Regions from separate parts of the Salinicola sp. CPA57 genome, predicted to be linked through region 2. Evidence: predicted binding sites of a transcription regulator. Region 2 holds the regulator's gene; the other holds the start of a gene.

Region 1 (14,957 bases), on a different contig from region 2:
CCATCTCCCTTGCCGCCGTCATCGCCGTCGGCGTGCTGGCAACGCCCTCCTACCGCCAGCGGATCTACTCCGGCAATTCGGTCGGCTCGGTGCGCAAGTCGTTCATCATCACCGGCGTTCTCTATCTGTTCTTCTCGATCATTCCGGCGATCATCGGCATGGCGACCCATGCGCTGAATCCCGGTCTCGACAACAGCAACTTCGCCTTCCCGTTCCTGGCCACCGAGATCCTGCCGCTGTGGCTCGGCCTGCTGCTGCTGGTCGCGGGGCTGTCGGCGACCATGTCCAGCGCGAGTTCGGATGCCATCGCTGGCGTTTCCATTCTGCTGCGCGATGTCTACGTGCTGTTCACCGGTCACACCCCGTCGGCCCGCAAGGTCGTCGGGCTGTCGCGGCTGGCGCTGGTCGCCACCATCGGCCTGGCGCTGCTGTTCGCGCTGACCTCCAACAACGTGATCAGCTATATCACCAGCATGATCGCGACCGTCATGGCCGGCATGTTCGTGTGTGGCGTACTGGGGCGTTTCTGGCCGCGCTACAATTGGCAGGGGGCCATCGCCACCCTGATCGCCGCGTCAGCGACGTCGCTGGCAGTGATCAACGTGGACAGCTGGACGGCCTTCTGGGGCAACCCCAGCATTCCGGCGGTGCTGGTCGCGCTCGTGGCCGGCATCGTGGTCAGCCTGGTCACGCCGGCCTCCAAAGTGACTCCGGAGCAGGCGCTCAAGATCATCGACGACGAACGCGAGCGCATGGAGCTGGATGAAGATCCGGCTGCGGCGATCAGCGGCAGCAAATTGGTCTGAGCCTATCGCTTCATCTGACGCTTTCGATGCCCCGCTCTGGCGGGGCATTGTCGTTCTACGTCATGCCATCAACACCCGGATCGCCATCGGTCGCTCGTCGAGATTGTCCAAGCCGCCGCGGTCGACGACCAGAAATTCCCCCTCTCTTTCCAGCACCGAATGAATCGCATGCCAGGTACCGGCGCGGTAGTTGACGCCCTGGCGACCGTCGGTCACGAAGGCGCGAATGGCGGCAGGGTCGATCGACTCTCCCGGCGGCGCCACCACGACGATGAAGCGCTCCTCGTGCAGCGGCATGAACGCCTGGCTGCCCAGCGGGTGGCGTTCGAGCAATTCCAGTTCCAACGGCAATGTGACCGGCTGGCTGACAAACAGGCTGATCAGCGGCCGCGATGGCGTATCGACGATCTCGATCCGGGCCAGGTCATGATGGCGCTGGGTGTGACCGTTGTTGATCGGGAATGACCCACTGGTCCGGGCGTCGATCACGTCGCCGAAGGGCGCGAAGGCTTCCGCAGTCAGCGTCTCAGCCTTGAGTTCCAGCATGATCCATATCCTCTTGTCCCTGTTGTCATCGTATTTTGCCCTAATCGTATACAAAAAAGAGTTTCAGCGCAGGCATCACGACGGCTCGCGTTCCGTCCCGCGGATACTCGGGTTCAACCATGCACCCCAACCGTGCGAGCGTCGTCGCTCTGCCCGCCCATCGTGCAATTCCCGCCCTCATGAGAGATCGAAAACGGGCTTCGGCGACACGCGATCGATCCTGGTTTTCACCGGCCCTCGCGATCCAGACGCTTGATGAATGCCCTAATTATCCACGCGCGACGGATTCCGGTACCACAACGACGACCTTCTACCATTCGTGGATGGCAGACATGGCACGCATCTTGTATACAAAAAATGGAATCACAATCACAAGACGGCCCCGCGGAGGGCACACGCCATGTCGCAGCATCCTCCCGGCTACAGCGATCGGCTCTACAACGCCGACCTGGCGCCAACCACGCAGAACTGGAACTGGTACAACATCCTCGCTTTCTGGCTCTCCGACGTCCACAGCGTCGGCGGCTACGTGGTCGCCGCCAGCCTGTTCGCGCTCGGCCTGGCGGGCTGGCAGGTGCTGATTTCGCTACTGGTGGGTATCTGCATCGTGCAGATCTTCGCCAACCTGATGGCCAGACCGAGTCAGAAAGCCGCAGTGCCGTTCCCGGTGATCTGTCGGCTCTCGTTCGGTGTACTGGGCGCCAACATTCCGGCGATGATTCGCGGTCTGATCGCGGTGGTGTGGTACGGCATTCAGACGTTTCTCGCCTCCAACGCCCTGACCATCGTGATCCTGCGGCTGTTCCCCGGCATGGAATCGCTGGCCGGACCCAGCTTCCTGGGGCTCTCCTACCTGGGCTGGATCAGCTTCATGCTGCTGTGGTGTCTGCAGGCGATCGTATTCTGGCGCGGCATGGATTCGATCCGGCGCTTCATCGACTGGAGCGGCCCGGCGGTCTATCTGGTGATGTTCGCGCTGGCGGCCTGGCTGGTGTGGCAGGCGGGCTGGGCCAACATCAGCTTCACCCTGAGCGATATCCAGCTCTCCCCCGGCGAACAGCTGTGGCAGATGGTGATCGCCGCCGCCATCGTCGCCGGCTACTTCGCCGGCCCGACGCTCAACTTCGGCGACTTCACCCGCTACGCGCGCACCTTCGACGACGTCAAGCGCGGCAACTTCTGGGGCCTGCCGGTCAACTTCCTGGTGTTCTCGGCGACCACGGTGATGATGGTCTCGGCGACGCTTCCGGTCTTCGGCGAAATGATCGACGACCCCATCGAGACCGTCTCGCGCCTCGACAACACCTTTATCGCCGTCCTGGGCGCCGCCACCTTCGTGACGACGACGATCGGCATCAACATCGTCGCCAACTTCGTCGCCCCGGCGTTCGACTTCTCCAACATGGCGCCGAGCAGGATCAGCTTTCGCACCGGCGGCTTCATCGCCGCCGTCGGCTCGATCTTCCTGACCCCGTGGAACCTGTTCAGCAATCCGGAGATCATCCACTACACCGTCGATCTTCTCGCGGCGGCCATCGGACCGCTCTACGGCATCCTGATCATGGACTACTACCGCATCCGCCGCGGGCATATCGATGTCGATGCCCTGTTCAGCGTCGATCCCGACGGCCCCTACTGGTATCGCAACGGCTTCAATCCGGCGGCGGTGAAGGCGGTGGTCGCCGCATCGCTGATCGGCATCGTGATCAACTTCCTGCCGCTGGGCGATCTCGGCCACTTCTCGGTCTTCATCGGCGGCGCGCTCGGCGCGACCTTCTACTCGATGGCGATGCGCCGCGCCACCGCCGCAGCGGCCGTGGCGTCTTGATTCCAAGACCATGCTCTCCGTGAACGCTTCACGAGCTCGTCAAGCGCTTCATGGCCTCATTGAATATCTCGACGTTCTCTCCCTCTTGCCGGCGCCTTCGACGCCGGCTTTTTTCCTTTTTCCGTTGCCGCACGGTATGGCTTCACATTGCGCCACGAAGATTGTATAAAATCTACAATATTGGAAAATTCACACGTTCGACGCCCGCCGGACGTTTCGCAGGTTCGCTCAGATCAGGGGACAATCAGCATGAAGCGCATCCACGTCATCGATTCCCACACCGGTGGAGAGCCGACGCGCCTGGTCATGGACGGCTTTCCGACCTTGCCGGGCGACACCCTGGTCGAGAAGCGCGACGCGCTGCGGGACACTCACGATCACTGGCGGCGCGCCTGCCTGCTGGAGCCACGCGGCAATGACGTACTGGTCGGCGCGCTCTACTGCGCACCGGTTACGCCAGGCGCGACCTGCGGCGTGATCTTCTTCAACAACTCGGGCTATCTGGGCATGTGCGGCCACGGCACGATCGGCCTGGTCGCATCGCTGCATCATCTCGGGATGATCCAGCCCGGCGAACACAAGATCGACACCACCGTCGGTCCGGTCAGCGCCACGCTGCACCAGGACGGCACGGTGACGGTGCGCAACGTACCCGCCTATCGCTATCGCCAGCGCGTGCCGGTGGAGGTGCCGGGCTACGGCGTGGTGCATGGCGATATCGCCTGGGGCGGCAACTGGTTCTTTCTGGTCGGCGAGCATGATCAGACGGTGACCCTGGCCAACGAGGAGGCGCTGACGGCCTTTACCTGGGCGATCCGCCAGGCCCTGGACACACAGGCAATCACCGGTGAAAACGGCGGCCATATCGATCATGTCGAGCTGTTCGCCGACGACGCTGGCACGGAAAACCCGGCCGATAGCCGCAACTTCGTGCTCTGCCCCGGCAAGGCCTACGACCGCTCCCCCTGTGGCACCGGCACCAGCGCCAAGCTGGCCTGTCTCGCCGCCGACGGCAAGCTGGCGCCCGGCGAAACCTGGGTCCAGGCCAGCATCACCGGCAGTCGCTTCGAGGGACGCTATGCATGGGAAGACCAGGCGCAGGGCATGGTGCGCCCGTTCATTACCGGCAGCGCCTGCATGACCGCCGATGCCAACTTGCTGATCGATGAAAGCGATCCGTTTGCCTGGGGCATCACCGCGTCATAGCCGTTCGATAAGTCATTTCCGAAAGTTCATTTCCGAAAGTTCATTCCCGAAAAGCCATTCCGAAAGACATTCACGGATTCCAGAGGACAACCATGAACGACTCCATCTTTACCGGCTGCATTCCCGCCCTGATGACCCCCTGCACCGCCGACCGCACGCCCGACTACGACGCGCTGGTCGCCAAGGGTCGCGAGCTGGTCGATCTCGGCATGCGCGCGGTGGTCTACTGCGGTTCGATGGGCGACTGGCCCTTGCTGAGCGAGGCCGAGCGCCAGGAAGGCGTGGCGCGACTTGTCGCCGCCGGCGTGCCGGTGATCGTCGGTACCGGCGCGGTCAACTCGAAGGAAGCCGTCTCCCACGCCGCGCATGCGGCCAGGGTCGGCGCCCAGGGGCTGATGGTCATTCCTCGCGTGCTCTCCCGCGGTACCGCGCCCGCGGCGCAGAAGGCGCACTTCTCGGCGATTCTGAAAGCCGCCCCCGAGCTGCCGGCGGTGATCTACAACAGCCCCTATTACGGCTTTGCCACCCGCGCCGAGCTGTTCTTCGCGCTGCGTCGCGAGCACCCGAACCTGATCGGGTTCAAGGAGTTCGGCGGTGCAGACGACCTGCGCTACGCGGCCGAGCACATCACCTCTCAGGATGACGGGGTCAGCCTGATGGTGGGTGTCGATACCCAGGTATTCCACGGTTTCGTCAACTGCAACGCCACCGGCGCCATCACCGGGGTCGGCAATGCGCTGCCGCGGGAGGTGCTGCAGCTGGTCGCGCTGAGCCAGAAAGCCGCCAAGGGCGATCCCCAAGCCCGGCGCCTGGCCCAGGAGCTGGAGTCCGCGCTGGCGGTGCTTTCCTCCTTCGATGAAGGCGTGGATCTGGTGCTCTACTACAAGCAGCTGATGGTGCTCAACGGCGACAGCGCCTACGAACGCCACTTCAACGAAAGCGACGTCCTGAGCGATGCGCAGCGCCGCTACGTCGACACCCAGTACGCGCTGTTCCGAGAGTGGTACGCGCAGTGGTCGGCGCAGCTCGACGCGGCGTGAGCCGGTCTTGCAACGCCGGTCTTTCCACACCGGTCTTGCCATACCGATCTTGCCATACCGATCTTGCAACGCTGATCTTGAAGAAAGCACGGGCCTGAAAAGTCGGCGGGAGCCATAGGGATTGCATACAATATCCAGATTCTGCGACACGACGAGACTTCATGGCGACTTTCAAGACCCGAGCCCAGTACGTAGCGGACGATCTGCGCGAACGCATTCTCGGCGGCGAGTTCAAGGGCGGCTCACAGCTGCGTCAGGATGCGCTGGCCAAGGATTACGAGGTCAGCAGAATCCCCGTCCGTGAGGCACTGCTGACCCTGGAATCCGAGGGACTGGTGGAATTTCACGCCCATCGTGGCGCTTTCACCACCGAGCTCTCGGTGGCGGCGATTCGCGAGCTTTTCGATCTGCGCGTACTGCTCGAGACCTACGTGCTGCGCCACGCGATCCCCAATCTGACGGCGGCGGATCTCGATCACGCCGCGAGCATTCTCCGTCAGTATGATGCGGCGCTCGATTCCGGCAGCCAGATCGACAACTGGAGCGACTACAACTTCGCGTTTCATCACGCCCTGTACGCGCCCTCCGGGCTGCCCGAGACGCTGGCCATGATCGGTCAGTTGAATACCAAGTCCGGGCGTTATATCCGCATGCAGCTGGTCTACACCCGCGAGATCGAGAAGGCGGAAGTCGAGCATCGCCAGCTTCTGGAGCTGGCCCGCCAGGGCGATGTCGACAGAACCTGCCAGTTGCTGGAAACCCACATCAAGGACGCCGCGGAAGGTATCGCGGCGGTGCTGGAAAAGAGTCTGCGCAGCGCGTGAGCGCTGCCCGCCCCCCATCGATCTGGTCGTGAGGTAGCGCATGTCGGACCCATCTCATCCTGTTCCGCCCGAGACAGAGAGCAATGCCGACATCATCATTGTCGGGGCCGGTCTCGTCGGTGTCACCAGCGCCCTGGCACTGGCGCGCCGGGGTCACCGCGTGCTGGTGCTGGACAAACAGGAGCCGGGACGTGGCGCTTCCTACGGTAACGCCGGACACATGGCAACGGAGCAGGTCTTCCCGATCGCCGATGCCTCGATTCTCAGGTCTCTGCCCGGCATGCTGATGGATCCGATGGGCCCGCTGCGGCTGGACTGGAAATACCTGCCCCGCGCGCTGCCGTGGCTGACCCGGCTGGTGCTGAACCTGCGCCCGGCGCCTTTTCGCCAAAGCGTTGCCGGTATCCGCGCCCTCAACGAGCGCAGTCTGGCGGCGTGGCAACGCCTGCTGGCATCGGTCGACAGCAGCCACCTGCTGAAGGCCGACGGCTCGCTGCTGGTCTACGAGAAGCCGGAGTCGCACTCGAAGCTCGAAGCGCTCGAGTCGCGCATGCGAGAACAACAGGTGCCGGTCGAGCTTTGGGATAGGGAAGCGATCCAACGCGCGGCGCCGCAGCTCTCGGACGCGCTGCTGGGCGGGCTGTTCTTTCCCGCCACGGGCCACGTGCTGGATCCGTGGCGGGTGGTCACGACGCTGGTGGAAGCCGCCCGGCACGAAGGCGTTCGTTTCGAGCAGGAAACCGTGCAGTCGACTCGGTTGACCGCGAAAGGCGTCGCCGTGACGACCCATGCCGGCGAACGCGAGGCCGGGCAGGTGCTCGTCGCCTGTGGCGCCCATTCGGCAGATCTGACCGCCCAGCTCACCGGCAAGCGCGTGCCGCTGGATACCGAGCGCGGCTATCACCTGATGCTGCCCCGCGAGTCCGACCGCCTGCCCTTCGCGGTCACATCATTGGAGCGCCGCTTCATCATGACGCCGATGGAAACCGGCCTGAGGCTCGCTGGCACCGTGGAGTTCGCGGGACTGGAGGCACCACCCAATATGGGGCGAGCGTGGCAGTTGCATCGCCTGAGCCAGGGCCTGTTCAAGGCCGATCTCGACGCCGAGGGGGCGACGCCGTGGATGGGCTTTCGCCCGTCGCTGCCGGACTCGCTGCCGATCATCGATCGCGTGTGCGACGGCCGCGTGCTGCTGGCGTTCGGCCACCACCACCTGGGGCTGACCCAGTCGGCGATCACCGCCGAGCTGATCGCCGAGCTGGCCGGCCCCGGCGAACACGCCGCGTCCGTCACGCCGCCCTACCGCGACGACCTGCCGTCGCTTGAGCCCTATCGGCTTTCCCGCTTTGGCTGAACAGCGTTGATCGCCGTCAGGACAGGCTGAGCTTCATGTGCCGGTTGACGTCCTTGTAGAGCAGATAGCGGAACGGCGTCGAACCGGCGGCATAGCAGGACTGCGGGCAGAAGGCACGCAGCCACATGTAGTCGCCGGCCTCGACCTCTACCCAATCCTGGTTGAGATGATAGACCGCACGGCCCTCGAGCACGTAGAGGCCGTGCTCCATCACGTGGGTCTCGTCGAACGGGATCACGCCGCCCGGCTGGAAGGTGACGATGGTCACGTGCATGTCGTGGCGCAGGTCTGCGGGATCGACGAAGCGCGTGGTCGCCCAGCGCCCGTCGGTATCCGGCATGGGCGTCGGCGCGATCGTCTGCTCGTTGGTCACGAACGCCTTCGGCACCTCCAGCCCACCGACGAATTCGTACGCCTTGCGAATCCAGTGGAAGCGCACCGGCGCCTCGCTCCTGTTGCGTAGCTGCCAATCGCAGCCCGGCGGCAGATAGGCGTAGCCGCCCGGTGCCATCTCGTGCGTTTCTCCCGCGAGGGTCAGCGTCATCTCGCCCTCGACCACGAACAGCACGCCCTCGGCGCCCGCATCCGGCTCCGGGCGCTCACTGCCGCCACCGGGCGAGACTTCCATGATGTACTGGGAAAAGGTCTCGGCGAAGCCGGAGAGCGGCCTCGACAGCACCCATAGCCGGGTCTTTTCCCAATGCGGCAGGAAACTGGTGACGATGTCGCTCATCACGCCCTTGGGAATCACCGCATAGGCCTCGGTGAAGACCGCCCGGCCATGAATCAGCTGACTCTGAGGCGGCAGACCGCCGTGGGGGGCGTAGTAGGTTCTGTCGGGCGTGTCGTGGCTGCGCTGCGGCATGCTCTCTCCTTGTTCGGGGGCAACCCTCTTCCGTCCTCTCCAGCGGAGCATTGACGGGAAGGTCTCCAGGCCTTGTAACGCTAAGGGGCCAGTTCGTCCAGCGCCTCATACAGCTCGGCCACTTCGCCGATCCTGGCCCTCCCCTGGGCCAGTCTTCGATGCAGCATAGCGTTGGCGAGCAGACTGACCAGGCTCATGGCGCTGGCATAGCTGTCGAACGCCGAGATCGTTTCCAGGGCGCACTCCAGCCGCCAGGTGACCCGATCCGCATACTTGGCCGTGGTCGGGTCGCCGATCAGCAGCACCCGCTGTTCACGAGCGGCAAGCGCTTCCACCAGCGTCTCGAACAGCCTGGGGCGACGGCGAAAGCCGATCAGCACGACCAGCGCGCCGGGCTCGAGCTCGACCAGTTCCTCGGCCAGCGACTGATTGGGCGCCGGCAGCAGACGCACATTGGCGCGCGCCTGCAGCAACTGCTGGCGCAGGTGCAGAGCCACCGGATAGCTGTTGCGATAGCCTATCACGGCAACGGCGGGTGCCTTGTCGAGCGCGCGGACGACCTCGTCGAACAGCACCGGCGTCAGCCCGTCGAGACACTGACGCAGATTCTCCTGCTCGCGCTCGGCGTGCCGGCGGAAGCGTTCGACGCCGTCGTCCAGGGCATCGGATCGGGACGCCAGCGGCACACCGTAATGGCGCAGTTGCCGCGCATGCGCCTTGACCGCCTTGAAGTCGTCATAGCCCAGGCGCCTGAAAAGACGGGTCACGGTTGCCTTCGATACCCCGCTCAGCCGCGACAAATCGGTCGCGCTGTAGACCGCCAGATCCTCGAGATGGGCCAGAATGAAATCCGCCACCCGACGCTCCTGCGGCCCCAGATCCGGGAAATGGTGCTGCAGACGACGACCGATATGCGTCTGTGGGCTCGTTTCCGACATGATCATGGTCACTCTAGAGTACGGAGGCGATGAACTGGCTCAGTTCCGGCGTTTCGGGACGCGTGAACAGCGTCTGCGGATCGCCCGACTCGTGAATCCGCCCCTGGTGCATGAAGACCACCCGGTGACTGACGTCACGAGCGAACTTCATCTCGTGGGTGACCAGAATCAGCGTCATCCCCTCCCGGGCCAGGTCCTCGAGCACCCGCAGCACCTCGCCGACCAGCTCGGGGTCGAGTGCCGAGGTCACCTCGTCGCACAGCAGCACCTTGGGGTTCATCGCCAGCGCACGGGCAATCGCCACGCGCTGCTGCTGGCCACCGGAGAGCTGAGCCGGATAGGCGTCGATCTTTTCCAGCATCCCCACCTTGTCGAGCACCTGCTCGGCGATCCGGCGTGCCTCGTCTCGCGGTGTCTGCTTGACCACCAGCGGTGCCAGCATCACGTTCTCGATCACCGTCTTGTGCGGGAACAGATTGAAGCTCTGGAACACCATGCCGACGTTCTGGCTCAGCTCGCCTGGCGACATTGCCCCGCCGTCGAGGCGCTGATCGGCCAGATGAATCGTGCCCCAGTCGTGACGCTCGAGCTGGTTGAGGCAGCGCAAAAGCGTGCTCTTGCCCGAGCCGCTGCGACCGATGATCGACACCACCTCGCCGGCCTCGATCTCCAGATCGATGCCCTTGAGCACCTCCAGCTCACCGAAGGATTTATGCAGGTCTTTAACGGATACCAGCGCCATAGAGCTTTTTCTCCAGGTGACGGGCGTAGCGCGACAGCGGATAGCAGAGGATGAAGTATCCGAGCGCCACCAGCGCGAAGATGGTGAAGGGGGCAAACGCCGCATTGTTGAGCATGGTGCCGGCCTTGGTCAGTTCGACGAAGCCGATCACCGAGGCCAGCGCGGTGCCCTTGATGACCTGGACCGAGAAACCCACGGTCGGCGGCACCGCGAGTCGAAGCGCCTGGGGCAGAATGACGTGGCGCATCGACTGCAGGTAGTTCAGCCCGAGCACACGGGACGCCTGCCACTGGCCGCTGGGGACGGCTTCCACGCAGCCCCGCCAGATGTCGCAGAGGAAGGCGCTGGTGAACAGCGTCAGCGCCACGCTGGCCGCGGTCCAGGCGGAAACATCGAAGCCCAGCACGGCGGCGCCGAAATAGGCCAAAAACAGCTGCATCAGCAGCGGCGTGCCCTGGAACACATCGACATAGAGCCGAATCAGCCAGCGAATCGGCGTCAACCCGCCCATCCGCAGCAGGGTCAGTAGCAGCCCGACGATCGCGCCTCCGGTAAAGGCGATCAGCGACAGCACCACGGTCCAGCGCCCGGCCAGCAGCAGGTTGCGAACGATGTCCCACAGCGTGAAATCGGTCATGACGACCCTCCCTGGCGAAACGCGAACAGTCGTCGCCCGACGAATTCGAACGCCAGCCGCAGACCCACGGCCAGCAGCAGATAGATCAGCGTCACCACCAGATAGACTTCGAAGCCACGGAAGTTGCGGGACTGGATGAAGTTGGCGGCGTAGGTCAGATCGAACACCGAAATCTGGGACACCACCGCCGAGCCCAGCATGACGATGATGCACTGGCTGATCAGCGACGGATAAACCCGCGAGAACGCCGGCACCAGCACCACGTGGCGAAAGCTCTGCCGGCGCGAAAGCCCCAGTGCGCGGGCGGCTTCATGCTGGCCTTTCAGCGTCGAATCGATACCTGCGCGCAGAATTTCGGCGGTGTAGGCGCCAAGATTCAGAATCATCGCCAGCAGCGCCGCGGCCGTCGCGCTGATCGGCACGCCCAGCGCCGGCAGACCGAAATAGAGAAAGAACAGCTGCACGATGAACGGCGTGTTGCGGACGATTTCAACGTAGCCGCCCAGCAGGCGACTGATGACCGCTCTGGTACCGGTCGGCGAACCATCGCGGACATAGGCGACGAGAATCGCCAGCGCAATCCCGGCGGCGGTGGTGACGACGGTGAGCCACAGCGTCGTCACCAGGCCTTCGAGGATCACGTCCGTGTATGGCAGCAGCGTGGAGAAATCCAGCGTCATGGACGATCACCCGCTCAGGAGGAAAGGTCGTCGGGCAGCGCGGTGTGGAACCACTTCTGCGACATCGATTCCAGCGTGCCATCCTGCTTGGCCTGCTCGATCAGCGCATTGACGCGATCCTTCAACGCACCGTTGTCCTGCGCCAGACCGATATAGCAGGGCGAGTTCTTGATCTGGAAGACCATGGTCGGCGCCCGCTCGGCGTTACGCTCGGCGATCTGGGCCGCGACCACGTTACCGGTGGCGATATAGGAGACCTGGCCGGAAAGAAACGCGGAGATCGTGGTCGCGTTGTCCTCGAAACGCTGGATGGTGGTATCGCTCGGCGCCAGATCGGAAAGCTCCATGTCCTCGACCGAACCACGGGTCACGCCGATGGTCTTGCCGGAGAGACCCGAGGCATCGTCGATCGCCTCCGCTTCTGGCGTACCGAACACGCCGAGGAAGAACGGCGCGTAGGCGTCGGTGAAGTCGATCACCGCGGCACGCTCAGGGTTCTTGCCCAGGCTCGAGATCACCAGATCGACCTTGTCGGTCTGCAGGAACGGGATGCGATTCGCACTGGTGACGGTCACCAGTTTCAGGTCGACATCCATCTGGTCGGCCAGGTAATGCGCCATGTCGATGTCGTAGCCCTGTGGCTGCAGATCGGTGCCGACCGAGCCGAACGGCGGGAAGTCCTGCGGCACCGCGACACGCAGCGTGCCGCGCTGCTCGATGGTTTCCAGATCGCTGGCCTGTGCCGACAGGGCGGCAAGGCCGGCGGCCACGGTGCAGCAGAGTGCCAGCACGAGCTGGCGCGAGAATCGATTCTTGGCGAAAGCGAACATGCCATACCTCCTGAGGGGAGCTTTGTACGTCGTTATGCCGGCAAAGAAACGATTGGCGACTTCTCTGCCGGGTGAGAAACGTTTGTTTCACACTGCTACGTAGCAAGCTTGGCGCCAACCTGGGTTTCAGCGTCGACGATTCAGGGGGTTAGCCAACGATCGAAGGGCCCAGTGCCTCTTCTCGACGACTCGGGCAGAGGGGACGATGATCGAACCAGAGGCACGAATCCTCTCGTTCGCACCATGAAGAAGCACGATTGGCGCCAGATTCGGTCTCTGGATTGGCGCGAAGCGATCGATCCGCTATGCGGCCGGGTGCACCGTCGCCCAGTGGCGGGCGATATCCACACGCCGGGTTATCCACACCCGGTCATGGGCTTCGAGATGATCGAGAAAGCGCTGCAACGCCCGGAAGCGCCCGGGACGCCCGATCAGCCGACAGTGCAGCCCGATCGACAGCATCTTCGGCGTCTCCGCGCCTTCTTCGTAAAGTACGTCGAAGGCATCGCGCAGGTACTGGAAAAACGGTTCGCCGTGATCGAAACCGGTCGGCGAGGCGAAGCGCATGTCGTTGGTATCCAGCGTGTAGGGGACGACAAGATGCTGATGCGTCTGGCCCTGACTGTCCTCGGCCGACATCCAGAACGGCAGGTCGTCGCCGTAGTAGTCGCTGTCGTAGAGGAAACCGCCCTGGTCGAGCAGCAGACGCCGGGTGTTGGGACTGTCGCGACCGGTGTACCAGCCCAGCGGCAGCTCGCCAAAGAGTGACCGAAAGATCGCCAGCGCGCGCTCGAGATGTTCGCGCTCGACCGCTTCGGGCACGTTCTGATAATGGATCCAGCGATAGCCGTGACAGGCGATCTCGTGGCCAAGCGCCTTGAACGCCTGGGCCACCTCCGGGTTGCGCTGCAGCGCCATCGCCACGCCGAAGATCGTCAGCGGCAGGCCGCGGCGCTCGAATTCGCGCAATACCCGCCACACCCCGGCCCGGGAGCCATATTCGTAGATCGACTCCATGCTCAGGTGGCGGTCGGGATAGGCGTCGGCGCCGGCGATTTCGGACAGAAACTGTTCGGAATGGCTATCGCCATGCAGAACGCTGTTCTCGCCGCCCTCTTCGTAATTGAGCACGAACTGCACCGCCACGCGGGCCCCGCCCGGCCAGTTGGCGTGCGGTGGCGTACGGCCGTAGCCGATCAGGTCGCGAGGATAGTCTGGAGAGATCATGCGCAGCGCCTTTTTGTCTTTTGTCGAGATGGCCGTCGTCGCAAGGGTCGTCATCGAGCCTATCGCTACCGACGCCAATGACATCGATACCGGCGGCATCGATATTGTATTCAAAATCGGCTATTTTTGTGGACAAAATAACCCTATCGCGATTCGCTCGAATCGCCAAGGTGCCATGCCATGCAGATCCACGTCATCAATCCCAATACGACCGCCAGCATGACCGACAAGATCGGTGCCTGTGCCAACCACGTAGCCGCGGAGAGCACGCAGATCCACGTCAGCCAGCCGGATAGCGGCCCGGTGTCGATCGAAAGCCACTTCGACGAGGCGATCGGCGCGGTTGGCGTGCTCGAAGAAGTTCGCCGTGGCGAGGCGATGGGCATGGACGCCTATGTCATCGCCTGCTTCGGCGACCCCGGTCTGCTCGCCGCCCGTGAACTGACCCGTGCGCCGGTGATCGGTATCGCCGAAGCGGGCTTTCACCTGGCGACGCTGATCAGCACGCGTTTCTCGGTCGTCACCACACTCACGCGCACCGCGATCATCGCCGAGCATCTGCTCGACCAGTATGGGTTCCGCCATCATTGCCGCCGCGTACGAGCCACCGACCTGCCGGTGCTGGAGCTGGAAAACCCGGCGGGCAACGCTTATCAGGCGCTACTCGACGAGTGCCTGCGGGCCAAGGCGGAAGATGGCATCGGTGCCATCGTGCTCGGCTGCGGCGGCATGGCCGATCTCACCGAGCGGTTGACGCATGACCTCGGCATGCCGGTGATCGAAGGCGTCAGCGCCGCGGTGAAACTGGCGGAATCGCTGGTATCGCTGGGCCTGGGGACCAGCAAGCATGGCGATCTCGCCTTTCCACGGCCGAAGCCGTTCTTGGGCCGTTTCGCCGACTGGGGCGAGTAATCGAATCCAGCCGGAGCATTAACCGAAGATGGCTCTCAAGTCCGGCGCGTCATCGGTGCTTTCTTCAATCGACAGCGACGCCTCGATCGCCTTGAGGTGACGCTGCATGAAGGCGATCGCGCGCTCCTCCTTGCCGGTTTCCAGCAGCGTGATCAGCTCGTCGTGATCGTGGGATTCACAGCCCAGATGGCCGGAGGATCCATACACCGCCAGGATCAGCGAGGACCGCGAGCAGAGCCGTTCGATGAACTCCGCCAGCGGGGTGTTGCCGGAAAGCTCGGCCAGGCGTTGATGGAACTGGGCCGAGAGCTGGATCGCACGACTCTGTTCGCCGGTCCGCAAGGCCTGACGTTCGCTCGATGCCAGCTCGCGCAACGCCTTGGCGTCCGCCGGTTTGAGGCGCCGCGCCACCCATGGCATCAACTGGCACTCGACCAACTGGCGCGCGGCGAAGACGTCTCGCGCCTCCTCGATGCTGGGCCGGCTGACACTGGCACCACGCCGGGGGGTCAGCGTCACCAG
Region 2 (14,957 bases):
CGGCATCAGTACTGCGAGTGCCGCGATCTGCTGAATGGTGTCTTCGAAGAAACCGATGGCGATGGAGACGATGGTTGCCGCGATCAGATTGATGCCGAGCCAGAACGCGCGGCGACGGCTGGTCTTGAGCGCTGGCGCAAAAGTGTCTTCGTCCTCGTCGAGACCCGCCATGCTCATGACCTGGTGCTCGGCGTCCTCGCGAATGACGTCGACCACGTCATCGATAGTGATTCGGCCGAGCAGCTTGCCGTCGATACCGACCACCGGCGCCGATATCAGATCGTGCTTCTGGAACAGTGTCGCGACATCACTATCCGAGGCGGTGGCCTGGATCGCGTGGAAATCGGTCTCCATCACCTCGCGCACCAGCACCGAGATATCCGAGACCAGCAGCCGGTTGAGCGACAGGATGCCGATCAATTCATCGCGTCGAGTGACGACCAGCAGGGTATCGGTAGCATCCGGCAGTCTTTCGTGACGGCGCAGGTAACGCAGGACGACATCCAGCGTGATGTCCGGGCGGATGGTGATCGCGTCCGGGTTCATCAGGCCGCCGGCGGTGTCCTCCGGGTAGGAGAGAACCGCTTCGACCCGCTGACGCTCCTGCGCCTCCATCGACTGGAGGACTTCCTGGATGACCTTGTTGGGTAGCTGCTGCAGCAGGTCGGCGAGGTCGTCGACGTCGAGGCCTTCGGTTGCCGCCAGCAGCTGTTCCGCGTCCATGCGGTTGAGGAATTCGATCTGGACGTCGTCACCCAGATACTGCAGCACGTCACCGTGCAGCTCGGGATCCAGCAAGCCCCACAGGATCTCACGCTCTTTGGGTGGCGATGACTCGAGCAGGTGAGCGACGTCCACCGGTGCCAGACCACGGTTGAGCATGCGCCGCGCTTGATCCAGCGCGCCGCTCTCCAGCGCTTCGTTGAGCTTGGCCAGCCGGGGCTGCAGCTTTTCCGGATTGTTGCTCATCCTGAACGGTCATCCTTGAACGACTGGCGATAGGCCGAACATTCTACCATCGTCGGAGGAAATGACGAGGATGGAAAACGCTGTTCACGAACGATGCCGATGGCTGTGAGCGTCACTCGTCCTCGTGGAAACGCGCTTCGAACAGGCCGACGATCGCATCCATGGCAGCGTCGGCATCGTCGCCTTCGGTCACCACGGTCAACTCGGTGCCGCAAGGCGCGGCGAGCATCAGAAGGGACATGACATTGGCGGCATCGGCCTGGCGTTCGCGATGGTGGACGGCAACGCGAACGGCGAAGGGTTGGCAGCATTGAACCAACTTGGTGGCCGCGCGGGCATGTAGCCCGCGGCGGTTGGTCAGGCGAAGTTCACGTGTCGGCATCGCGCTTGGGGGATCCTGCGTTTTGTAGTGGTGCATCCTGCAACGCTGTCTCTCGCGGCCTCGATGCTGGCGAGAGGGCGGTCTGGATACCGAGTTCGCGATGACGAAGTCGGATGTCCGCGGATTCGTGATGAAAGTGGCGAGCCAGGCGCTCGATCAGGTAGACCGAACGATGCTGGCCGCCGGTGCAACCGATGGCCACCGTCAGATAGCTGCGGTGGCTGGCCAGATAGGCCGGCAACCAGCGATCCAGCCAGGCATGGATATCACCGGCCATGGCGTGGACGTCGGAATAGGACTCGAGGAATTCGACGATCTGGGGATCGCGGCCATCGAAGGCGCGCAAGCCCGGGTCCCAGAACGGATTGGGCAGGCAGCGGGCGTCGAACACCATGTCGGCGTCCAGCGGAACGCCTCGCTTGAAGCCGAAGGATTCGAAGGTCAATGTCAGACGACCGCCGGTATGCCGCGCGACCTGCTCGCCGATTCGCGCACGCAGGTCATGCACCGAGAGTCCTTGAGTGTCGATCACCAGGTCGGCCATGCGGCGAATCGGTGCCAGGTACTCCTGTTCGTGATCGATCGCTTCGGCCAGTGTCATGTCGTTGCCGCGAGTCAGCGGATGACGACGGCGGGTGGCCGAGTAGCGCTCCAGCAGGATCTTGGCATCGGCGGTGAGATAGACGACCTGAGTGTCGATTCCGCGTTCCCGTACCGCGTCCAGCAATACGGGGAAGCGCTCGAGCGCTTCCGGCAGGTTCCGTGCATCGATGCTGACTGCCACGTTAGGGCGCGTTGGCGGCGCGCTGCGAAGTTCATCGATCAGTGGCGCCAGCAGGTTGGCGGGAAGATTGTCGATGGCGTAGTAGCCAAGATCCTCCAGTGCCTGCAGGGCGATCGACTTGCCCGAGCCGGAGCGACCGCTGATGATGACCAGTTGCATGCGTAATGTGTCCCGATATCAGCCGTCGTCGCTGGGCTGGTGATGACGAATGGCCTCGCGCAGGGCCTCGTGCAACGCCTGCTGTGATTCGGCGTGGCGCAGCTGCTGCCTGACGCTGCTCTGATTCATGATGCCGGCGACCTCTGCCAGCAATGAAAGGTGCGTGTCGTCCGCTTCTTCCGGGACCAGCAGCACGAATACCAGATCCACCGGCTCGCCATCGATCGCATCGAAGTCGATGGCATCTTCCAGGCGCATGAATCCCGCGATCGGCACCTTGCAGTGCGGGCTGCGGGCATGGGGAATGGCAACGCCGTTGCCGATCCCCGTGCTGCCCAATCGCTCGCGACCGATCAGGCGGCTGAAGACTTCCTGGCTATCCAGGCTGGGTGTGTTTTGGGCGACGAAGGTGCTGAAGAATTCCAGCAGACGTTTTTTGCTGCCCCCCGTGACCCCGTAAAGGGTGCGTTCGGGGGGCAGGATCTTTTCCAGTGTCATCATCAGGCGTTAACGGGCGCCGGCGCCTTGGGCGCGGGCTTGTGCCTTCTCTTTGTGTTTGACCAGTTGGCGGTCGAGTTTGTCGGCGAGCGAATCGATGGCGGCATACATGTCGGTATCGCTGGCGTCGGCGTGTAGATCGGCGCCGGCGGCATGCAAGGTCCCGGCGGCCTGTTGGCGCTCCTTCTCCACACTCAGGGTAACCTGGACATTGGTGATGTTGTCGTAGTGACGCTCCAAACGAACGAGTTTTTCTCCGACGTAGTCTCGGAGGGCATCGGTCAGGTCGACATGGTGGCCGGTAACGTTCACTTGCATGACACACTCCTGTTGCGGCAGATGGCACTTCTGATTGTAACCCTTTTCAGGGCACTGCAAAGGCATCGTGATGGATCGGGATCGGATTGGCGAGTGCCAATCGATGCGTCTCGCCGAATCGGCGTGACGATAGTATGACGTCAGGACAGGCGTTTGCGTTCACTCGATGAGGGAATGCCCATCGCTTCCCGGTATTTGGCCACGGTGCGCCGGGCGACGCAGATATCGGACTGGGCGAGCAGTTCCACCAGTTTGCTGTCGGATAGTGGTTTCCTGGGGGGCTCTTCGCCGATGAACTTCTTGATCCGGGCGCGGATCGCGGTACTCGAATGGCTGTCGCCGTCACCGCGCTGGCCGCCAACCTGGCTCGAGAAGAAATACTTGAGCTCGAATACGCCGCGCGGGGTGTGGATATACTTTTGCGTCGTGACACGGGAGATCGTCGACTCGTGCATGTCGACGCTGCCGGCGATGTCGGCCAGAATCAGCGGTCTCATCGCTTCTTCTCCGCGATCGAGAAAGTCGATCTGGCGCGCCATGATCTCCCTGCCGACACGCAGCAGCGTATCGTTGCGGCTGGACAGGCTCTTGAGCAACCAGCGGGCCTCCTGCAGATGCTGGCGCAGGAAGGTGTTGTCGTCGCTCTTGTCGGCCCGTTTGATCAGCGCAGCGTAGTCGGGCTGGATACGCAGCCGGGGCAAGGCCTCGGCGTTGAGCTCGATGCGCCAGCCTGCCGGAGAGGGCGTGGCGACGAGATCGGGAATCACGTAATCGTCGCGACGGATATCGAAGCCCTGACCGGGCCGAGGGTCCAGCGTGCGAATCAGTTTGATGACACGGTCGAGCTCGTCGTCCTCGAGTCGCAGGCGTCGTTTGAGCAGCCGTCGATCATCGCCGGCCAGCGCTTCGAGGAATTGTCGCACCAGGCGTTTGGCTTGCGGTAGCAGCGGGGTATCGCCATCCAGCGTGCCCAGCTGTAGCAGCAGACATTCACGCAGATCGCGGGCACCGACACCGGTGGGGTCGAACTGCTGCAGTCGCATCAGCATGTGTTCGAGATCGGCCGTGCTGATGCTGTCGCTGCGCTGGGCGCGGAGACTGATCGTCAGCTCGTCGAGCGAACCGATGAAGTAGCCGTCGTCATTGATCGCGTCGATCAGGCACTCACCCAGCTCCCGCTCGCGGTCATCGAAATCGCCCATCGCCAGTTGCCACAGCAGATGGTCGTGGAGCCCGACGGCGGCGGCGTTGCGATCGAAATCTGGTGCGTCTTCGCTGCCGCTACCGTTGCCCAGCGCGCCGGCGGTAGCGTCCTGGTAGGTGTCGCTCCAGTCGCTGTCGAGCGTCAATTCGTCGGGGATATCGGTGGCCCACTCGTCCTCCTGGGTCTCCGAACTCTCGAGTTCCTCATACGGCTCCTCCAGCTCCAGCATCGGATTGGACTCGAGCGCTTGCTGAATCTCCTGGCAGAGATCGAGCGTCGACAGCTGAAGCAGTTGAATCGCCTGCTGAAGCTGAGGCGTCATGGTCAACTGGGTGCCGACTCTAAGTTGCAGCGAGGGCTTCATGGACATGGAGAAGGGGCGTCACGATCAACGAGAGAAACGTTACGTTACTGGTTGATTTAACGACATGCAACGTTTTATGCAATATACATGCCACCCGTGGCGGGGTGAGTGACTCCAGCCACCGGTGGCATGCCGTACGAGAGCAAGGATGGCGGACTATAAGCGGAATTCGTGACCCAGATAGACGTCGCGAACGCGCTGGTTGTCGAGGATCGCTTCCGGGCGGCCCTCGGCGATGATCTGGCCGTCGCCGACGATATAGGCGTTGTCGCAGATGTCCAGCGTCTCCCGCACGTTGTGATCGGTGATCAGAACGCCGATTTCGCGGTCACGGAGTTGGCGAATGATGCTCTTGATATCGCCGACCGAGATCGGGTCGACACCCGCGAAGGGTTCATCGAGCAGCACGAAGGCCGGCTCCGTGGCCAGCGCGCGCGCGATCTCGACGCGTCGACGCTCGCCACCGGATAGGCTCATCCCGAGATTGTCACGAATATGCTCGATGTGAAAGTCGCCGAGAAGCCGCTCGAGCTGGGCGCGTCGTCCGGCACGATCCAGGTCCTTGCGGGTCTCGAGGATCGCCATGATGTTGTCGGCGACGCTCAGTTTGCGGAAGATCGAGGCTTCCTGCGGCAGATAACCGATCCCGGCCTGAGCGCGGTCGTGCATCGGGGCGCGGCTGAGGTCCCGCTCGTCGATATGGACGCTGCCGGCATCGGCCTTGACCAGGCCGACGATCATGTAGAACGACGTTGTCTTGCCCGCGCCATTGGGGCCGAGGAGCCCAACGATGCTGCCCTGGCGAAGAGTCAGGCTGAAATCATGGACGACGCGACGTCCCTTGTAGCTCTTGGCCAGATTGGTGGCCGTTAGCGTTTTCATGGATACGATCCTTGTGGCAGCGCGACGCAACGTGATCCGGGGCCGGTAGTCATCACCGGTGTCGGTCCCGAATCGGCGCTCAATTCATGGCTGGAACGGTGACTTGGCCGATGGCTCGAGAAGATTGCGCGAACGATTGACTGTCAGGGCGGCTATTGAGACGACGGAGAGGCGTCACGTGGCGTCAACGTCATGCGGACGCGACCGTCACTGTTGCCATCGCTATCCTGGCTGGCCCGGGCCTGGATGCGGCGCGAATCGAGATAGTATTCGACGTAGGCGCCGTCGAACGTGTCCCCGGCCTGGTGCAGCTCGGCATTGCCGATCAGCTCCACGCGACGCTCCGCGGCATGATAGACGACGGTGTCGCCCCAACCCTTGACCAGATCCTCGTCGGGCGCCGGCTTCTGCTCGAGGTAGGCGCGTTCTCCGCCACCGCCCTTGGCGGTGACCTGGCTGACCTGGCCGTTGGCGCCCCGCTGGATGTCGACGCGTGCGGCCTTCAGGTTCATGCTGCCTTGCCGCATGTCGACGTCGCCGGTATAGACAGCGGTGCCCTGACGGTCGTCGATCTCGAGCTGATCGGCGGCGATCTCGATCGCCGCACTGGCATCGCTTTCCAGAGCGACGGCCGGAAGGCTGGAGAAGCCCAGTGCGGTCAGCACCAGAATTTGCCCGAGTTCTCGCCTCATGATCCTTGATCCTTGGGTTGCTGTGACTGAGGTTGCTGTGGCAGGTGACCCTGCACGTTGTCGGTCAGACGCATACGGTCTTCGTTGATCCAGGCGTCGAAGCGATCGCCGCGCATGCTCTGGCTATGCTGACGTAACACGGAGGTGGTGTCACTCCAGGCATGGGCTTCACGATTATCGTAATGCAGCGTCCGGGTTTCCAGGCTCCAGGCCTGCTCCGGCTGTACGAGGCGCGCATTGCCTTGCAGCGTCAACTGCTCGCCGCTTCGACTCATCCGCCCGGTGTCGCTGGTGACCTGCCATTGGCGCTGCTGGTCGTCGGTCAGATAGCCGTGGGGCTTTTCGGTGCGAATGATGTCGTCGGATGGCGTATGCACCAGTCGCGGAGTTTCCAGACGTTGATAGGCGCGACCCTGCTGGTCGAAGCGGGTCATGCTGGCGTCTTCGAGGTAGTAGTCCGGCTCGCCGGTCGTGTTGCCGATCGTGGGCTGTTGCTGGTCTTCCCCGCGTTGATCCAGATAGGTCAGGCCACCGCCCAGCGTCAGCAGCAACGCCAGCAGACCGAGGCGCCGCCACCAGGGAGACTGAAATCTGGCTGTCTTGGCCACGGTTGCTCCTTGTCTTGGTAAAAAACTTGATCGAAGAGCTCCGGTTGGAACCTTCTGATCGAAATAACGAATGGATTTCCGGGACGAAACGGCTGACTCCGACTCGGTCGGGCCATTCTCCTCTCGATTTTCCGAACGACGATGCGGTCCGTCGCGTCGATCGCGCCAGGCCACCGCGCTGTCGGATTGTCAGATGACGCCACTTCTCAGCAGGTCGTGCATGTGTAGCGCGCCAACGGGAATGCCGTTCTCGACCACCGCCAGCGCGGTGATGCGGTTATCCTCCATGATCCGGACTGCTTCAGCGGCCAGCATGTCCGGTGCCGCCGTCTTGCCGCCGCGCGTCATGACGTCATCGACGCGAAGCAGGGTGAAATCGCCACGCTGGTCGAGCGTGCGCCGCAGGTCTCCGTCGGTATAGACCCCGGCCAGCATTCCGCGTTCATCGACCACGCAGGTGAATCCCATGCCCTTGAGCGTCATCTCGAGCAGTGCCTCTCGCAACGGGCTTCCGGTGGCCACGCTGGGGAGCCGGCTGCCGTCGTGCATGAGGTCGGCAACACGCAACAGCAAGCGTTTGCCGAGCGTGCCGCCCGGATGGGACAGCGCGAAGTCCTCGGCGCTGAAGCCGCGCGCCTCGAGCAGAGCCAGCGCCAAGGCGTCGCTCATGGCGAGGGCGGCGGTGGTGGAAGAGGTTGGCGCCAGATCGTGAGGGCAGGCTTCCCGGGAAACGCCGACATCGATATGCACGTCGCTATAACGTGCCAGCGTCGACCCCGGCCGGCCGGTCAGGCTGACCAGTGGGGCGCCGAGACGCTTGAACAGCGGGAGCAGGCCTGTGATCTCCTGGGTTTCCCCGGAGTTCGACAGGGCGATCACCACATCGTCGCCGGTGATCATGCCGAGATCGCCGTGGCTGGCCTCGCCGGGATGTACATAGAACGCCGGCGAGCCGGTGCTGGCCAGGGTCGCGGCCATCTTGCGGGCGATGTGGCCCGACTTGCCCATGCCCGTCACGATGAGGCGCCCTCGGCAAGCGAGCAGTAGCCGACAGGCGGCATCGAAACACGCGTCGAGTTTGGTGACGAGTTCGCCGATAGCCTGCTGTTCCAGCGTCAGCGTACGCCTGGCGCTGGCACGAAAGTCCAGCGTGGCGAGTTCGCTCAGGGTCTCGGCGGTGGCGGTGGCGGTTCGGGGATCGGTCATGGCATGAACGTCAGTCGTGAAATTGAGGGCGCCAGGCGATCTCGGGTTGGCGCAATACGTGAGAGTATACCTTTGATCGTTTCCCGATTCGTCCCTTGTGCGGCAGCGAGCGTAGTCGTCCGGTGGCGACTGCTGGTCGCTACCGCCAAGGTTAGGATACAATGTTCGATAATTGATCTCACAAGGTTGGTGGATGCTGCATGGATGACCCGATTATGGTCGAGGTCAAGGATCTGCACTTTTCCCGCGGCAATACCGATATTTTTCGCGGTGTCGACCTGCAGATTCCGCTCGGCAAGATTACTGCCATCATGGGGCCTAGCGGGACCGGCAAGACGACGCTGCTGAAGTTGATCGGTGGTCAGCTGATACCGGACCGTGGCCAGGTGCTGATCGATGGTCAGGACGTACACCAGCTGTCGCGGCGCTCGCTTTTCAAGCTGCGTCGTCGCATGGGCATGCTGTTCCAGAGTGGCGCCCTGTTCTCGGACCTGGACGTGTTCGAGAACGTCGCGTTCCCGCTCCGCGTGCATACCGAATTGCCGAACGCCATGGTGCGCGACATCGTGCTGATGAAGCTTCAGGCGGTCGGGTTGCGCGGTGCGCGACATCTGATGCCATCGGAGCTCTCAGGCGGCATGGCCCGACGCGTGGCGCTTGCGCGCGCGGTGGCGCTGGATCCGGAACTGGTGCTCTACGATGAGCCCTTCGTCGGCCAGGACCCGATTTCGATGGGCGTGCTGGTGCAGTTGATCAAGAAGGTCAATCAGGCGCTCGGGCTGACCGCGGTGATGGTGTCCCACGACATCAAGGAGACATTGTCGATCGCAGACTATGTCTACATCATCGCCGACGGCCAGGTCATGGCCCACGGCACGCCGCGTACGCTCGACGTGAACGACGATGCGCACGTCAGGCAGTTCGTGCATGGCGAGCCCGACGGGCCGGTGCCATTTCACTATCCCGCGCCGGACTTCTACGATGACATTCTGGCGCCGGCGGGGCAGTTTTCATGATGCGACATATCGCGACGCTAGGGCGCGCAACGCTCGATATCGTGAGCTCGATCGGCAGGGCGGGGCTGTTCCTGTTTCAGTCGATCTTCTGCCTGCCGTCCCGCGAGGGGTTCCATCTGTGGATTCGCCAGATGCATTTCGTCGGGGTGATGTCGGGGGCGATCGTACTGGTGTCGGGGCTATTCATCGGCATGGTGCTGGCGTTGCAGGGCTTCACCATTCTGGTGAGTTTTGGTGCCGACGAGGCGTTGGGACAGATGGTGGCGTTGTCGCTGGTTCGCGAGCTCGCCCCGGTGGTCGCCGCATTGCTGTTCGCCGGGCGCGCAGGCTCGGCGCTGACCGCCGAAATCGGTCTGATGAAAGCGACCGAACAGCTCACCAGCATGGAAATGATCGGCGTCGACCCGTTGCGGCGCATCGTCGCCCCCCGGCTGTGGGCGGGCTTCGTCTCGTTGCCCATCCTGACGGTGATGTTCGGCGTGGTCGGTATCTGGGGCGGGTACCTGGTGGGCGTCGACTGGCTTGGCGTCTACCAGGGTTCCTACTGGAGCAATATGCAGGACAGCGTCGACTTCGTCGGCGATGTGCTCAATGGCATGATCAAGAGCCTGGTGTTCGGTCTGGTCGTGACCTGGATCGCGGTGTTTCAGGGCTATGATCTGATTCCCACCTCGGAAGGTATTTCGCGCGCGACCACCCGGACGGTGGTATACGCCTCGCTGGCGGTATTGGGCCTCGATTTCGTGCTCACCGCGTTGATGTTTGGAGACCTCGGATGAAGCGCAACAACTGGTTGGAACTGGGCGTCGGCATGTTCATGCTGGCAGGTATTCTGGGGCTGGTGTTCCTGGGTCTGCGCGTCAGTGGCCTGGGCGTGGGTGTGCCCAACGATACTTTCACGTTGACTGCCAACTTCGCCAATATCGGCGGGCTGCGACCCCAGGCCAAGGTAACCATGTCCGGCGTGCGCATCGGCAAGGTGACCGATATCGAGCTCGATCCGAAGTGGTTCGACGCCAAGGTCACCATGCAACTGGACTCGGCATACGACGGCAAGCTTTCCAACGACAGCACGGCGGCGATACTCACCGCCGGGCTGCTGGGCGAGCAGTACATCGGGCTGACCGTGGGCGGTGCGCCGGATATGCTGCATGACGGTGACGTCATCCACGACACCCAGCAGGCGCTGGTGCTGGAGGAACTCATCCAGCAGTTCGTGTCGAATATGGCCAAGTGAGCCCGGCCGGCTCAGCTCAAGGCAAGTTGATCACAGACAAGGAGTCGATGATGAAAATGACTTTCGCGCGGCATGCCCGCACTGCCAAACGTGATACCGGAATGCGGGGCGCCTGGATGGCGGCCCTGGCGCTCGTCGCGATGTGTCTGGCGAGCGTGGCTCCTGTGGCCCAGGCGCAGCAGTCTCCGACCCAGGTCATCCAGCAGAGCGTGGATTCGCTGATGTCCGAGCTGGAAGGCAAGAAGGGCTACTACGCCCAGCACGAGGGCGAGCTTGCCAAGCTGGTGGATACCAACATGGCGGAAGTTGCCGACTTCCGCTACATCGGTGCCAGCGTGATGGGCCGTTACTTCCGTGGTGCCACGCCGGAGCAGCGCTCCAAGTTCGTCAATGTGTTCCGCAAGACCCTGATCGATACCTATGCCAGAGGCCTGGTGACGTTCGACTATCAGACGCTTCGCGTGAAGGAGAACGAAAACGCGGGACGCTATGACGATCAGGCGTCGGTGCCCATGGAGGTCGTCTCCACCAATGGGAAAACCTACCCGGTCGATTTTACGCTGCGTCAGAGTGACGGGCAGTGGAAGGTCATCAACGTCATCGTCAACGGTATCAACCTGGGGCTGACGTTCCGCAATCAGTTCGATCAGTCGATGCGCGACAACAATCGTGACATCGATGCCGTGATCGACAACTGGGCGCCGGAAGTCGGCACCGATGAACTCGAGAAGGGCAGCGACGCGTGACGCTACTGCTCGAACGCGATGATGCCACGCTGGAAATCGTCGATGGTCATGTGCTGACGATTCGCGGCGAGGCAGACTTCGACAGTGCCGGCCCGCTTGCCCAGGCGGGTCGACACTGGCTGGCGGAGCAGCCGCCGCAGACCGAGGTTTCCTTCGATCTGACCGGCATTCAGGTTGCCAGCAGTGCAGTGCTGAGCGTGTTGCTGGTGTGGGTGCGCAGCGTGCAGCACCACTCGCTGAGCCTGCAGCGTGTATCGCTGTCGCTGGCGCTGAAGCGGCTGATGGATATCACCGAACTGGCGCCGCTGCTGCCGGCCGTCGAGACGACCTGCGTCGAATCTGAGTCGGCCACGGCGTCGAGCGAGCGCTAGTTCCCCGTCGTCGGCCTCGTCCGATCGACAGCTTGCGACGTTTTTGCATGCCGCCAAGATCGCCAAGACGGGGCGCTTTCCGCTACCATGTGGCGCTTTCCCTGCGCATTCAGCGCAGTCGTCACAAGGGAGCCTGATTCCATGCAACCCAGCGATGTCAAAAGCCGTCTCGAAAGCCAGCTCGACGGCTGTGAATTCCATATTCAGGGTGAAGGCTGCAACTTCCAGGTGATCGCCGTGGGAGAGGTCTTCGGCGGCATGAGCCCGGTCAAGCGCCAGCAGCTGATTTACGGCGCGCTGTCGGATGAAATCGCCTCGGGCGCACTGCACGCCATCACCATCAAGACTTATACCCCCTCACAGTGGGAAACGGCGCCGGAGAATGTCAGCGCCTGATCCTCGTCCTGCGCCTTTCAGGCCGGTCATCTTTCTCGATTCTATAGCGAACCTTCATGGACAAGCTGATCATCACCGGTAACGGGCCGCTCGACGGCGAGGTCTGGGCCAGCGGCGCGAAGAATTCCGCCCTGCCGATCCTGGCGGCGACGCTGCTCGCCGACGAGCCCGTCACCATCGGCAATCTGCCACATCTTCAGGACATCACCACGACGCTGGAACTGCTCGGCCGGATGGGCATCGAGCCTGTCATGGGCGAGAAAATGAGCATCCAGATCGACGGCTCGCAGGTGCGTGACTGTCATGCGCCCTACGAACTGGTCAAGAAGATGCGGGCCTCGATTCTGGTGCTCGGCCCGCTGCTGGCGCACTTCGGTACCGCCGACGTGTCGCTGCCGGGCGGTTGCGCCATCGGCTCCCGGCCGGTCGATCTGCATATCCGCGGACTCGAGGCGATGGGTGCCGAAATCACCGTCGAGGGCGGCTACATTCGCGCCCGCGTCGATGGTCGACTCAAGGGCGCCACGATCTTTTTCGACACCGTCACCGTCACCGGTACCGAGAATCTGCTGATGGCCGCCACGCTGGCCGACGGTACGACGGTACTGGAAAATGCCGCCCGCGAGCCGGAAGTGGTCGACCTGGCCGAATGCCTGATCGCCATGGGCGCCGATATCCGCGGACAGGGCACCGATACCATCACCATCGAGGGTGTCGAGCGTCTTCACGGTTGCCACTATGACGTGATGCCGGATCGTATCGAAACCGGCACCTTTCTCGTCGCCGCCGCCGCGACCGGTGGGCGGGTCCGGGTGCGCAAGACGCGTGCCGACATTCTCGAGGCGGTGCTGGCCAAGCTCGAGGAAGCCGGGGGGACCATTACTACCGGTGAGGATTGGATCGAGCTCGACATGGGCGGGCGTCGGCCCAAGGCCGTCAACCTGCGTACGGCTCCGTATCCGGCGTTTCCCACCGACATGCAGGCGCAGTTCGTGGCGTTGAATGCGGTCGCCGAGGGCACCGGTACGGTCGTCGAGACCATCTTCGAAAACCGTTTCATGCATGTGCAGGAGCTCAATCGCATGGGTGCCCACATTGCGCTCGAGGGCAACACGGCAGTGGTGACCGGCGTCGAGAAGCTGTCGGGTGCGCCGGTGATGGCGACGGATCTGCGAGCGTCGGCGAGCCTGGTCATTGCCGCGATGCTGGCGCAGGGGGAGACGATGGTCGACAGGATCTATCACATCGACCGCGGTTACGAGTGCATCGAAGAGAAATTGCAGCTACTGGGTGCGCGCATTCGTCGCGTGCCGGGTTAAGTGACGGCTGATGACATGAGCAATCAACTGATCCTGGCCCTGTCAAAGGGCCGTATCCTCGAAGAGACCCTGCCGTTACTGGCGGATGCCGGTATCACGCCGGCAGACGATTTCGGCAGGAGTCGCAAGCTGCTGTTCGATACCAACCTGCCCGATGTCAAACTGGTCGTCATTCGCGCGGTGGACGTGCCGACCTACGTCCAGCTGGGTGCAGCCGATCTGGGCGTTGCGGGCAAGGACGTCCTGCTGGAGCATGGCGCCGAAGGGCTCTATGAACCGCTCGATCTCGGCATCTCTCGCTGTCGTCTGATGACGGCCGGTATCGTGGGCGCACAGCCAGCGCATGCCAAGCGACGAGTCGCGACGAAGTTCGTCAACGTGGCACGCCGTTACTATGCAGAGCAGGGCATCCAGGCCGAGGTGATCAAGCTGTACGGGGCGATGGAGCTGGCGCCGTTGATGAACCTGGCAGATGAGATCGTCGATATCGTGGATACCGGCAATACCCTGCGGGCCAATGGCATGGAGCCTCGCGAATTGATCGAGAACATCAGTACCCGCCTGGTGGTCAACAAGGCATCGATGACGATGAAGCACGAGCGGCTGAGGCCGCTGATCGAACGCCTGCGCCAGGCCGTGACGGCGCGTCTTCCGGCCTGAGTGATGCCGACATCGAGGCGTGTGGAGTGCACGCCTCCGGTTTCGATCAGGTGCTGGAGTAGCGTTCATGACGGAAAGGCGTTTCTATTGCCTGCCGATGGCCGGGGTCGGTCGAACCTGGAGAATGCTTGAATGAGTCAAATGACTACCATTGCCCGCCTCGCCACGCGGGACACTGATTTCGACACCCGTCTCGCGTCACTGCTGGCCTGGGAAGGGGTTTCCGATCACGAGATCGGTTCCCGGGTGGCGGAGATCATTGCCGCCGTTCGTCAGCGCGGCGATGACGCCGTGATCGAGTACACCAATCGCTTCGATCGTCTCTCCGCGACCGCCATGTCGGAGTTGACGATCGGGGCCGAGCGGCTCGAAGCGGCGTTCGCGAACGTGCCGACGGAACAGCGCGAGGCGCTGCAGCACGCTGCCGAGCGCATCCGGCTCTATCACGAGCGCCAGAAGCCGGAGTCCTGGCAGTACAGCGAACCCGACGGGACCGTGCTGGGGCAGAAGGTGACGGCGCTCGACCGGGTCGGTATCTACGTGCCCGGTGGCAAGGCTGCTTATCCGTCTTCCGTATTGATGAACGCAGTGCCGGCCCACGTGGCCGGTGTCCGCGAGATCGTGATGGTGGTGCCGACCCCGGATGGCATCGTCAATGAGCTGGTGCTGGCCGCGGCGCACCTTGCCGGTGTCGATCGGGTGTTCGCGCTGGGCGGCGCTCAGGCCGTGGCCGCGTTGGCCTACGGAACCCAGAGCGTGCCCCGGGTCGACAAGATCGTCGGTCCGGGCAATATCTATGTCGCCACGGCCAAGCGAGCGGTGTTCGGGCAGGTCGGTATCGACATGATTGCGGGGCCCTCCGAGATCCTGGTCGTTTCCGACGGCGGCACCGATCCTGACTGGCTGGCGATGGATCTGTTTTCCCAGGCCGAGCACGATGAAGACGCCCAGGCCATTCTCGTCAGTTGGGACGCGGAACATCTGGCGGCGGTTGAGGCATCCATCGAGCGGCTGCTGCCGACTCTGGAGCGCGAGGCGATCGTTCGCGAATCGCTGGCGCGGCGCGGCGCGCTGATCCTCTGTGAAGGGCCCGAGCAGGCGGTCGAGCTGATCAACCGCATCGCCCCGGAGCACCTGGAGCTTTCC

What was found. Region 2 encodes sigma-54, which starts transcription at its own class of promoters, with help from an activator protein. Its sites were predicted from a motif close to TGGCACNNNNNTTGCTNT; they were not measured.
Region 1: a site for sigma-54 is predicted at 1,686-1,703, ahead of DOM36_RS07005 (NCS1 family nucleobase:cation symporter-1). Genes of this name have one in related genera too.

Annotation. Positions count from the first base shown of each region.
Region 1 is NZ_PZJR01000005.1:110,405-125,361, forward strand. Features, by position in the region: gene DOM36_RS06995 (sodium:solute symporter family protein) at 1-806, shown strand, start outside; gene DOM36_RS07000 (ureidoglycolate lyase) at 867-1,352, opposite strand; gene DOM36_RS07005 (NCS1 family nucleobase:cation symporter-1) at 1,753-3,180, shown strand; gene DOM36_RS07010 (4-hydroxyproline epimerase) at 3,430-4,386, shown strand; gene DOM36_RS07015 (dihydrodipicolinate synthase family protein) at 4,479-5,426, shown strand; gene DOM36_RS07020 (GntR family transcriptional regulator) at 5,588-6,250, shown strand; gene DOM36_RS07025 (FAD-dependent oxidoreductase) at 6,291-7,604, shown strand; gene DOM36_RS07030 (bifunctional allantoicase/(S)-ureidoglycine aminohydrolase) at 7,621-8,469, opposite strand; gene DOM36_RS07035 (MurR/RpiR family transcriptional regulator) at 8,550-9,407, opposite strand; gene DOM36_RS07040 (amino acid ABC transporter ATP-binding protein) at 9,421-10,149, opposite strand; gene DOM36_RS07045 (amino acid ABC transporter permease) at 10,130-10,786, opposite strand; gene DOM36_RS07050 (amino acid ABC transporter permease) at 10,783-11,466, opposite strand; gene DOM36_RS07055 (transporter substrate-binding domain-containing protein) at 11,481-12,296, opposite strand; gene puuE (allantoinase PuuE) at 12,600-13,523, opposite strand; gene DOM36_RS20020 (hypothetical protein) at 13,522-13,746, shown strand; gene DOM36_RS07065 (aspartate/glutamate racemase family protein) at 13,704-14,435, shown strand; gene DOM36_RS07070 (GntR family transcriptional regulator) at 14,454-14,957, opposite strand, start outside.
Region 2 is NZ_PZJR01000012.1:23,908-38,864, forward strand. Features, by position in the region: gene mgtE (magnesium transporter) at 1-969, opposite strand, end outside; gene DOM36_RS14770 (HPr family phosphocarrier protein) at 1,082-1,351, opposite strand; gene rapZ (RNase adapter RapZ) at 1,338-2,294, opposite strand; gene ptsN (PTS IIA-like nitrogen regulatory protein PtsN) at 2,313-2,792, opposite strand; gene raiA (ribosome-associated translation inhibitor RaiA) at 2,802-3,110, opposite strand; gene DOM36_RS14790 (RNA polymerase factor sigma-54) at 3,251-4,684, opposite strand; gene lptB (LPS export ABC transporter ATP-binding protein) at 4,835-5,560, opposite strand; gene lptA (lipopolysaccharide transport periplasmic protein LptA) at 5,713-6,252, opposite strand; gene lptC (LPS export ABC transporter periplasmic protein LptC) at 6,249-6,860, opposite strand; gene DOM36_RS14810 (KpsF/GutQ family sugar-phosphate isomerase) at 7,050-8,066, opposite strand; gene DOM36_RS14815 (ATP-binding cassette domain-containing protein) at 8,267-9,082, shown strand; gene mlaE (lipid asymmetry maintenance ABC transporter permease subunit MlaE) at 9,079-9,861, shown strand; gene mlaD (outer membrane lipid asymmetry maintenance protein MlaD) at 9,858-10,319, shown strand; gene DOM36_RS14830 (ABC transporter substrate-binding protein) at 10,460-11,065, shown strand; gene DOM36_RS14835 (STAS domain-containing protein) at 11,062-11,436, shown strand; gene DOM36_RS14840 (BolA family protein) at 11,578-11,832, shown strand; gene murA (UDP-N-acetylglucosamine 1-carboxyvinyltransferase) at 11,889-13,151, shown strand; gene hisG (ATP phosphoribosyltransferase) at 13,167-13,811, shown strand; gene hisD (histidinol dehydrogenase) at 13,944-14,957, shown strand, end outside.